Regions from separate parts of the Serratia montpellierensis genome, predicted to be linked through region 2. Evidence: riboswitches for the same ligand, from Rfam matches in the RefSeq annotation. Region 2 holds a riboswitch; the other holds the start of a gene.
What was found. A riboswitch is a leader RNA that binds a small molecule or an ion and turns the genes downstream of it on or off. The one in region 2 is predicted to bind fluoride.
Positions count from the first base shown of each region.

Region 1 (4,417 bases), on a different contig from region 2:
AAACCCTGCTGCGTCACGCCCACCAGCATTTCGTCATGATCGTGGGGATCGTAGGCATGCCCCTGAAAGTGGGCATTGACGCTCTCGATGCCGGTTTCGTCATCGCGCCGCAATTCCAGCCAGTCTTTGTGTTGATGATTAGACGCCATGCAATAAGTCCGGAGTTCTGCCCATAGGAAAGAAGAAAACAGCTTACCCTGAGACGGTCACCGTTTCACACTCATAACTCGCAGATGGCATAAGTGCCCTTTCCGGCCGATTTCGCCTGATACATCGCGCCGTCGGCGCGGGTCAACAGCATCTCCTCCGTCACGTCAGTGTGTGAGGAAATCGCCGCTCCCAGGCTGGCGGATAGGCTCACCGTCTGCTGCCCGATCTGCGAAATATCGGCCAGCCGCGCCAAGACGTTTTCGCAAAATTCGCTGACCTCGCGCTGCGGATCCGCCAACGGCCACAGGATCACCGTGAATTCGTCACCGGCCAGACGCGAGACGCTATGGCGCTCGCCGGCGCAGGCGCTGAGCAACCTGGCGAACGTCTTGAGGATCAGATCGCCGAAGTCATGACCATAGCTGTCATTGAGAGCTTTGAAACCATCGAGATCGATGAACACCAGCGCCATTTGCCGCTGTTCGCAACAGGCCTGCAGCGTGCCGGACAACCGACGCAGGAAGGCGCGGCGGTTGGTCAATCCGGTCAGCATGTCGTGCGTGGCATCGTACTCCAGCCGTTGCTGCAGGCGCTTCAACTCGGTAATGTCCATGGACAGAATATAAAACCCCTGAGCTTCGCACGGTACCAGCGTGGTGTGGATCATCAGCAGCCCCTTCTGGGTCTGGAGCTCATTTTCGAAGCTCACCATTTCCCCCGCCAGCGCCCTGTCTATCATCGGTTTCGCTATCTGATAAACGTTCTCCCCCATAAAGTCGCGCACCGTCATTCCTCTGAGGCGGCTTTCTTCCAGGCCAAACCAGGTTTTATAGGCGCTGTTAGCGAACAGGTAGCGTTCATTACCGTCGATTTGGCTGATCAACGCCGGCATGTTGTCAGTAATGGCCCGCAGGCGTTCCTTCTCCGTGCTGAGCTGATATTCGGCGAGTACCCGGGTTTCAATCTCTTCGTTGAGTTTCTTGACGACCACGTTCAGCTCCCGCGTGCGGATTTCGACGCGTTGTTCCAGCTCGTGTTGCAGAGCGAACAGATCGGCCTCCGCCGCCTTGCGCTCGCTGATATCGACGATAACCGAGATGAAATGATCCGGTTTGCCGTTAGGCAGCCGGTTTAACGCCACCGTCAGCTGCACCCAGACGATCGAACCATCGGCGCGGAAATAGCGTTTCTCCAGCGAGTAAGTGCTGATCTCGTTTCTCAGCAGTTGCTGCAGCTTTTCCAGATCGGTGTTGAGATCGAGCGGATAAGTAATGTCCTGAAAGGTGCGATCCATCAGCTCGTGCTCAGAATAGTGCAGCATTTCGCAGATGCGCGGATTGACCCGCAGCCAATACCCCTGCAGCGACACCAACGCCATCCCTACCGCCGCCTGGGCGAAGGTCTGTTCGAACAAGGCTTCCGAGCGTTGCAGGTTGGACTTCAGGTTTTCGGTATAGACGTGGCGTTCAATGCTCTGGAGGTACTCTTCCACCACGGCGGCGAAGTCGTGCAGATCGGCCACCTGCTCCGGGGAAAACGGCTGCGGCTGGCTGTCGATAATGCACAGGGTGCCGAGCGGCAAGCCGTCGAGCGACAGCAGCGGTTGCCCGACGTAAAAACCGATCCTCGGCCCGCCGATCACCAGCGGATTATCGAAAAAGCGCGGGTCTTTGGCGGTATCGGGCACCACCAGCGCTTCGCGTTGCAAGATGGCATGGCCGCAAAACGAGATATTGCGCGGCGTTTCTCGGGCATCCAGACCGTAGCGCGATAAGAACCACTGGCGATCCCGGTCGATCAGCGACACCAGCGCAATGGTCACGCCGAAGTATTTCGCCGCCAACCGCGTGATGCGATCCAGTTTTTCCACCGAGTTCGAATCCAGCACGTTCAGGGAATTCAATACCGACAGGCGTTCGGCTTCGTTTTCGGGGAAGCAGGGTTCGAGCATGTTGTCTCCCATTGTGTCACCCACGGCCCCCGGCAAAGCCGGCGTGAGTCCGTTCAGCGTTTCCGTCGGTTAGCGGCAAATATCCTTGTCCATCATAGACTCACTCAGTATCAATCCGATTGCGTATTCTCGCCAGCTTTGCCGGGCGTTGCGTTTACCCCCGCGCTGCGCTACAGTCGTTCACAAGGTGATGGTGTTCCACCTTTCCCAACCGCCGCGTTCACTCGAACCGGATGATGACGCCTGATATACAACTTCGCTTTATTTTTTAGGCAGGTATGTCAGGAGTCGCTATGAATGAAATCTCACGTCTTACCCCTTTTCCGCCTCAGCCCGACGCCGTCGAGCAGGAAATGCCCCTGTCCGTTTTCGGCCATAAAAATCCCGACAGCGACAGCATCTGCAGCGCGCTGGTGGTCGCGGACTGGCTCAATCACCTCGGCAAGCCGGCCGTGGCTTTTCGCCTTGGCGAACTGACGCCGGAAACCCGTTACATACTGGCTGCCGCCGGCGTGCAAGCGCCTGCACTGCTGACAGACGAGCTCCGTGATCGCAAAGTCTGGCTGGTCGACTTTACCGATATCGAACAAGGCCCGGCCTCATTGCCCGACAGCGACGTGGTCGGCGTTATCGATCATCACCGGCTGGGCACCTTGATCACCCGCAACCCTCCCGATGTCTGGATCCGCGCCGTTGGCTGTTGCGCCACCGTGATCCTGTCCATACTGACGTCAGATACGCCGATGCCGCTTTCTTCCGCCCAGGCCACGCTGCTGCTGGGCGCGATTTTGAGCGATACCGTTGCGCTGAGCGCACCGACCACCACCGAACAGGATCGGTTGGCGGTCGCGCGGTTATGCGCAATCTCTCACGTTGACTATGACGCCTTCACCGCCGGGCTGCTGGCTGCCAAAACCGATCTTTCGGGGCAATCCGCCCCGCAGTTGCTGCAGCGCGACGCCAAGAATTACCGCATCCATAGCGTCTCGCTACTGCTGTCGCAGATAGAAGTGCGGGCCATGAGCGATATCGATCCGCTGTTGCCCGCGCTGCAACAGGCGCTCGAGCAGGCTAAGCAGGAGGCCGGTCTGGAGATGGCCGCGCTGCTGGTGACCGATATCACCCGCCGCCGCTCCACCCTGTATTTCTCGTCGAACCAGGTGCTCGCCATTCGGCAGGTGTCGTTGCCCGGTATGACGAGCCGGAAAAAAGAGGTTTTACCGTGGTTAACCCTACAGATTGCTAACGCAGGGAGATAAGTCATGCCGCTCTATCAACATGCTTTACTGCTGGTGCAGGATGAACGCGACGGCCGGCTGCTGTTGCGCCATGCCGAACGCCTCAATCAGCAGATGAATACGCGCATTACCGTGGCGCACATCAGCGCCGACTATGCCGAGCTGGACTACCTCAGCGATGCACAAACCAAAGATCGCCAGTCCAGCGAGGTGATCGCTGCCAAAGCCATGCTCAGCCGCCTGGTGGAAGACTGCTCAATCCCCCTGGAGGTGCGCGCAATCGTCAGCATCCATCGCTTCAAAGACGTTGAAGCCCTGATTGCCCGTGAAGGCGTCGATCTGTTGCTGCTCGGCCATCATAACCGCCCGTTTGGCGTCTTTGCCTCCTTCGGCTTCGAATTCATCAACCATTTGTCCATCGACGTGCTGATAAAACACGTCCCCACTCCCTAGAACGAGGTGACTCCCCATGAACTATGAAATTGAAAGCGTAACCGCCAGAGAGATCCTGGATTCGCGCGGCAACCCCACCGTCGAAGTCGAAATGAGCGCGGCGGGCGTCGTGGCCCGGGCGTCGGTGCCTTCGGGCGCCAGCACCGGTTCACGCGAGGCAGTAGAACACCGCGACGGCGATCCGCACCGTTTCGGCGGCAAAGGCGTATTGGAGGCGGTGCACAGCGTCAAAACGGCGATCAACGAGGCGCTGCGCGGGGTGGATGTGCGCCAACAAGAGGAGATAGACCGCCGGCTGATCGCGCTGGACGGCAGCGAGAACAAGAGCCGATTGGGGGCCAACGCCCTGCTTGGCGTTTCGCTGGCGGCCGCCCGCCTCGCGGCGCAATTGTCGCAGCTGCCGCTGTATCGTTATCTGGGCGGTATCGGCGCCAACCTGCTGCCGGTGCCCTGCATGAATATCATCAACGGCGGCGTGCACGCCCGCTGGCAAGGGGCGGACTTTCAGGAGTTTATGATAGCTCCCCTGGGCGCGCCGTCGCTGCGCGAGGCCGTGCGCTGGGGCAGTGAAGTTTATCAGGCGCTGCGCCAAATCCTGTTGGAAAAAGGCCTGTCGGTCGGCGTC
Region 1 is NZ_VOSN01000013.1:81,052-85,468, reverse strand. Features, by position in the region: gene FUU19_RS12265 (AraC family transcriptional regulator) at 1-149, opposite strand, end outside; gene FUU19_RS12260 (diguanylate cyclase domain-containing protein) at 221-2,101, opposite strand; fluoride riboswitch at 2,279-2,354, shown strand; gene FUU19_RS12255 (DHHA2 domain-containing protein) at 2,395-3,360, shown strand; gene FUU19_RS12250 (adenine nucleotide alpha hydrolase family protein) at 3,364-3,792, shown strand; gene eno (phosphopyruvate hydratase) at 3,809-4,417, shown strand, end outside.
Region 1: linked by a shared signal. The riboswitch ahead of FUU19_RS12255 (DHHA2 domain-containing protein) and the one ahead of crcB (fluoride efflux transporter CrcB) in region 2 are both predicted to bind fluoride.

Region 2 (4,417 bases):
GCGCATGCAGCGCGGCGGCCAACAGCAGCAGCAGCGACGCGACGGCCGCCAGCGTCAGCCCGCTCTTCAGCACCCGGCGCTCCCCCCAACGCGAACTGAGGCGGCTGGCCAGCTGCGCCGCAATGATCAAGCCGACGCCGTTAATGGCGAAGCACAGGCTGAACATCTGCGGACTGAGGCCGTAGATCTGCTGCAAGACGAAAGGCGAGGCGCCGATATAGGCGAACATGCCGGCCATCACGAAACCCTGCGTCAGGCACAGGCCCATGAAATAGCGTTGGGTCAACAAACTGCCCAGCGACATCAGCATCGCCAGGATACCGCCCTGGCTGCGGCGTTCTACCGGCAGGGATTCGCGCAGCTTCAGCGCCGACAGGCTGAACAGCAGCACGGCGATGGCCGCCAGCACGCCGAAGATGCCGCGCCAGTTCATCACCTGCAGCATCACGCCGCCCAGCACCGGCGCGACGATCGGCGCCAGGCCGTTGACCAGCATCAGCAGGGCGAAGAAGCGGGTCAGCTCATGGCCGGCATACAGATCGCGGGCGATGGCGCGGGAGATCACCGCGCCACCGGCGCCGGCGATGCCCTGCAGCAGACGAGCGATCAGCAGTTGGTCGATGCTGGGCGCGAGGGCACACCACAGCGAAGCGCCCAGCAGCAGGATCAGCGACAGCAGCAGCGGGCGCATGCGGCCCAGTTTGTCGCTGTAAGGGCCGAAAATCAGCTGGCCGACGCCCAGGCCGAGCAGCCCGGTGGTCAGGCTGAGCTGCGCGGCGGCGGTAGAGGTATTTAGCTCACCCGCCATTTCCGGCAGGGCGGGCAGGTAGAGATCGGTGCACAGCGGCCCCAGCGCGGCCAGCAGGCCAAGCACGACGGCGTACACCAGACGTTGTCTGGCTAAGTGTTTGGTCATGGGAGATTAGAGTTTCCTGAACAGGTGAGAAATGGCCTGCTGATACAGATCGCGCAGCAGGGACGCATCGGCTTTTTGCGTGGTAAGGATACGGTAACCGGTGCCTTCGCTCATGACGGCGATAAATTCCACCCGCGCGGCGATCTCTTCCGCGCTGAAATGGGGAAACAGCTGCTGCAGGTTGTGGCACACGTGGCGAAACAGCCGCGCTTCCGCGTCGCTGAGCATTTTGGCCACCACCGGATTGCGCGTGGCCTCGGCTGTCACTTCCAGCATCAGCATATGGTCGGTTTCGCTCTCGCCCGGCTGCTGGAACAGCGTGCGCTCCGCCAGCACGCCGGCGATCAGATTGATGTGATCGCCAAGGTTTTCCAGCCGCTGCATCTTGCTGGCGATGATGCGGTTGACGATCTCCTCGATAATCGCGTCTTTATTGGCGAAATAGCGATAGATTTGGCCGACGCTGAGCTGTGAGCCCTGGGCGATTTCCGCCATGCTGGCGGCGTGGAAGCCGTGGCGGCGGAAGCTGATTTTCGCCGCTTCGACGATCTGATCGCGGCGGGCCTGCACCTTAGCCTGTTTACTGTCGTTGGGGGAGAGCATCTGCCCGATCCTTTGCTACGCGTGAGCCGGGTTCACATTTTGGGTGTGAACGTTCATTCTCAATTGTAGTGTAATCGGCCGGAAAGGCGCAAGATGAATGCGTGCTGCGGGGAAAAAGGCGCTTATGCGAACAGGTAGGATTTGATAAAGGCGGCGACGATCAGCACGCACAGCGCAACGGCAATCGCTTCGGCGGCGGTTTTCGGCAGGCTAAACATAGCGGTTTCTCATCCAGTCAGGAGTACTGGATGAGATTATGCGCATGCAAGATTAAGGAAACATTAAGGGCTTAGCGCCCGTTGACCCACATCACCAGCATAAAGGCCAGCAGCGTCATCGCCAGCGAACCGGCCAGGTTGAGCAGCATGTTGGCCAGTGCCCAACCGAAGCGGCCATCCTGCATCAGGTACACCACCTCCAGCGAAAAGGTGGAGAAGGTAGTCAGGCCGCCGCAGAACCCGGTGGTGATCAGTAATTTCCAGGTGGGATCCAGATGCGTCATGCGGGTGAAAATCGCCATCGCCAGACCGATGATAAAACCGCCGATCAGATTGACCATCAGCGTACCGAGCGGGATGTGGGCGTTCAGCGGATTCATTTTCATGCTTACCGCCCAGCGTAAAACGCTGCCGACGCCGCCGCCGATAAATACGGCCAGTAAAGAACTCAACATGGGGCAACTACCTTTCAATCAGAGAAATTCACGGGACTCGGAAAGGGACAGACGTAACGCTACGCGCCTCTCTCCGAGAGGTTACGTAGACATCATCAGCCTGTGAAGGCGGTTAGGGAGGAATGTCATCTCCAGCGTGCCGCACGGCCTTTTTTGCCGTACCCGGTGGATGTTACACCTAACGCCGCCTATTTTGTAGTATCGACACTCTGCGAGGTAAAACGGATGGAAATCAGAACGGCGCGTCTGAGCGACCGGCACGCTATCGCCGAATTAATGACGGCGCTGGATTATCCCGGCACCGAGGTGTTTCTGACGCAGCGAATGCAGCAATTGTTGGCGCATCCGGATGAGGCGCTGCTGGTGGCGGTTGAGGAGGAGCAAGTGCTGGGCGTGTTGTCGCTGCATTTTCTGCCTCAGCTGGCGTTGGCCGGCGATATTGCCCGCATCAGCTATTTTTGCGTCGACGATCGGGCGCGCGGCGCGGGCGTAGGGCGGTTGCTGTTGGCGGAGGGCGAGGCGCTGGCGCACCGTCGCGGCTGCGATCGGTTGGAAGTTCATTGCCACAGCCGCCGCGGGCGGGCCCATGCGTTTTATCGGCGCGAAGGTTTTGTCGAAGCGCCAAAGTATTTTGCCAAGTTATTAAGTCAGTAAGCTAGCCACTCGTCGGCGTCGCCGTTTCCAGCCGGTTGCGGCCATTATGCTTCGCCCGGTAGAGCGCGCCGTCGGCGGCTTTGAGCCAGTCCAGATAACCGCCTAGCGCGGGGTGGTAGTTGGCGATGCCGGCGCTGATCTGCAGCCGCAGCTGCGGCGCCTCCTTGAAAATGACCGCGTCCAGCCGCTGCTGGATACGGCGCAGAACGATTTCCGCCTGTTCGGCACTGGTGTTCGGCAGCACCGCGCCAAATTCGTCGCCGCCGTAACGCCCGACGATATCCACGTTGCGCAAGCCGATCAACAGCTCTTCCGCCAATGCCGCCAGGGCTTCATCCCCCAGCGCGTGGCCGAAGGTGTCGTTGATGGTTTTGAAGCGATCGATATCCATCAGGATCAGCGTGGCGTTGTCCTGGTAGCGGCGGCAGCTGTCGAACTGGCGATGCAGCAGGTGCTCCCAGTGGCGGCGATTATACAGGCCGGTTAGTCCATCGCGGGTGCTGATGCGCTGCAGCTCCTGTTTCTTTTCCGCCAGCCGCTTGGCGGTGCGGTAGGTCACCAGCCCGAGCAGCGTCGGATACAGGTAGATCATCGGCAGGCACAGATAGATTTGCAGCGGCGTGCTGTGCGGGTGGAACGGGAAGCCGAGCAGCGCGCCGGTCAGCGCTGCCACGGCCAACTGAATCGCCAAGCCTTTGACAAACAGTGCCTTACCGGCCGAAGCGATGTTGTTCATGCTCATCATCGACAGGATGACGATCGCCGGCAGCGCGTTGAATGCCATCATCGCCGCCCAGAAGCCGCCGAAGGCGGAGTCGATCAGCAGGTTGCGGATCTCGGCTTTGAACGGATCTTTGGCGCGGCAGGCCCGATGGTAGGCGAGATGCGGCCAGACAAAGCCGTGAAAGGCCAGCAAGAGCCAGACCGCCGTGGGCGGAGCCAGCGGGTAGAGCGCGGCGCAGACGCAGATAAAGCCGAGCCCCAGACCGGCGACGCGGGGCAGATAGGTGCGTTTGGCGAAGCTGAGGCCGGATTTTCGGGCATCGAAAATGGGTGGAGCAATATACATCCGGCATCTCCCTGATAAGTATCACGGCAGCGTATCATGCGGGTGATAAACTAAGAATAGTCTTGGATTCACGCCGTGAGGCCGCGTGGCATTCCTGCGACGGATCTCACTCTGTTACATGTTGCGGTTGTGCGAACTGGGGGAAAGTCGCTAAATATTCGCAGGCAAGGTCAGTTTTTCTCGCTGTTCACACAGCGCTCTATGATAAGAAGGTGAGTATGGAAGGTATCAGCATTACCAAACTTCTGGTGATTGCAGTGTTGGTGATTTTACTGTTCGGCACCAGCAAACTGCGTACGCTCGGCGCCGATCTTGGCGCGGCGCTGAAAGGCTTTAAAAAAGCCGTGGGCGACGACAGCACGCCGCCGGCCGCCGGCAACAACACCGCCGAGAGCCAGTCCGCTCAGCAGAGCGTCGAAAAGAAAGACGTTTAATTCCGTCTGGTGACGCACAATAAAAAAACGGATGCCTTACGGACATCCGTTTTTTGGCGTTTCCGCCG
Region 2 is NZ_VOSN01000005.1:789,968-794,384, reverse strand. Features, by position in the region: gene FUU19_RS09210 (multidrug effflux MFS transporter) at 1-916, opposite strand, end outside; gene FUU19_RS09205 (TetR/AcrR family transcriptional regulator) at 923-1,519, opposite strand; gene crcB (fluoride efflux transporter CrcB) at 1,809-2,192, opposite strand; fluoride riboswitch at 2,272-2,334, opposite strand; gene FUU19_RS09195 (GNAT family N-acetyltransferase) at 2,418-2,846, shown strand; gene FUU19_RS09190 (diguanylate cyclase) at 2,848-3,915, opposite strand; gene tatA (Sec-independent protein translocase subunit TatA) at 4,134-4,349, shown strand.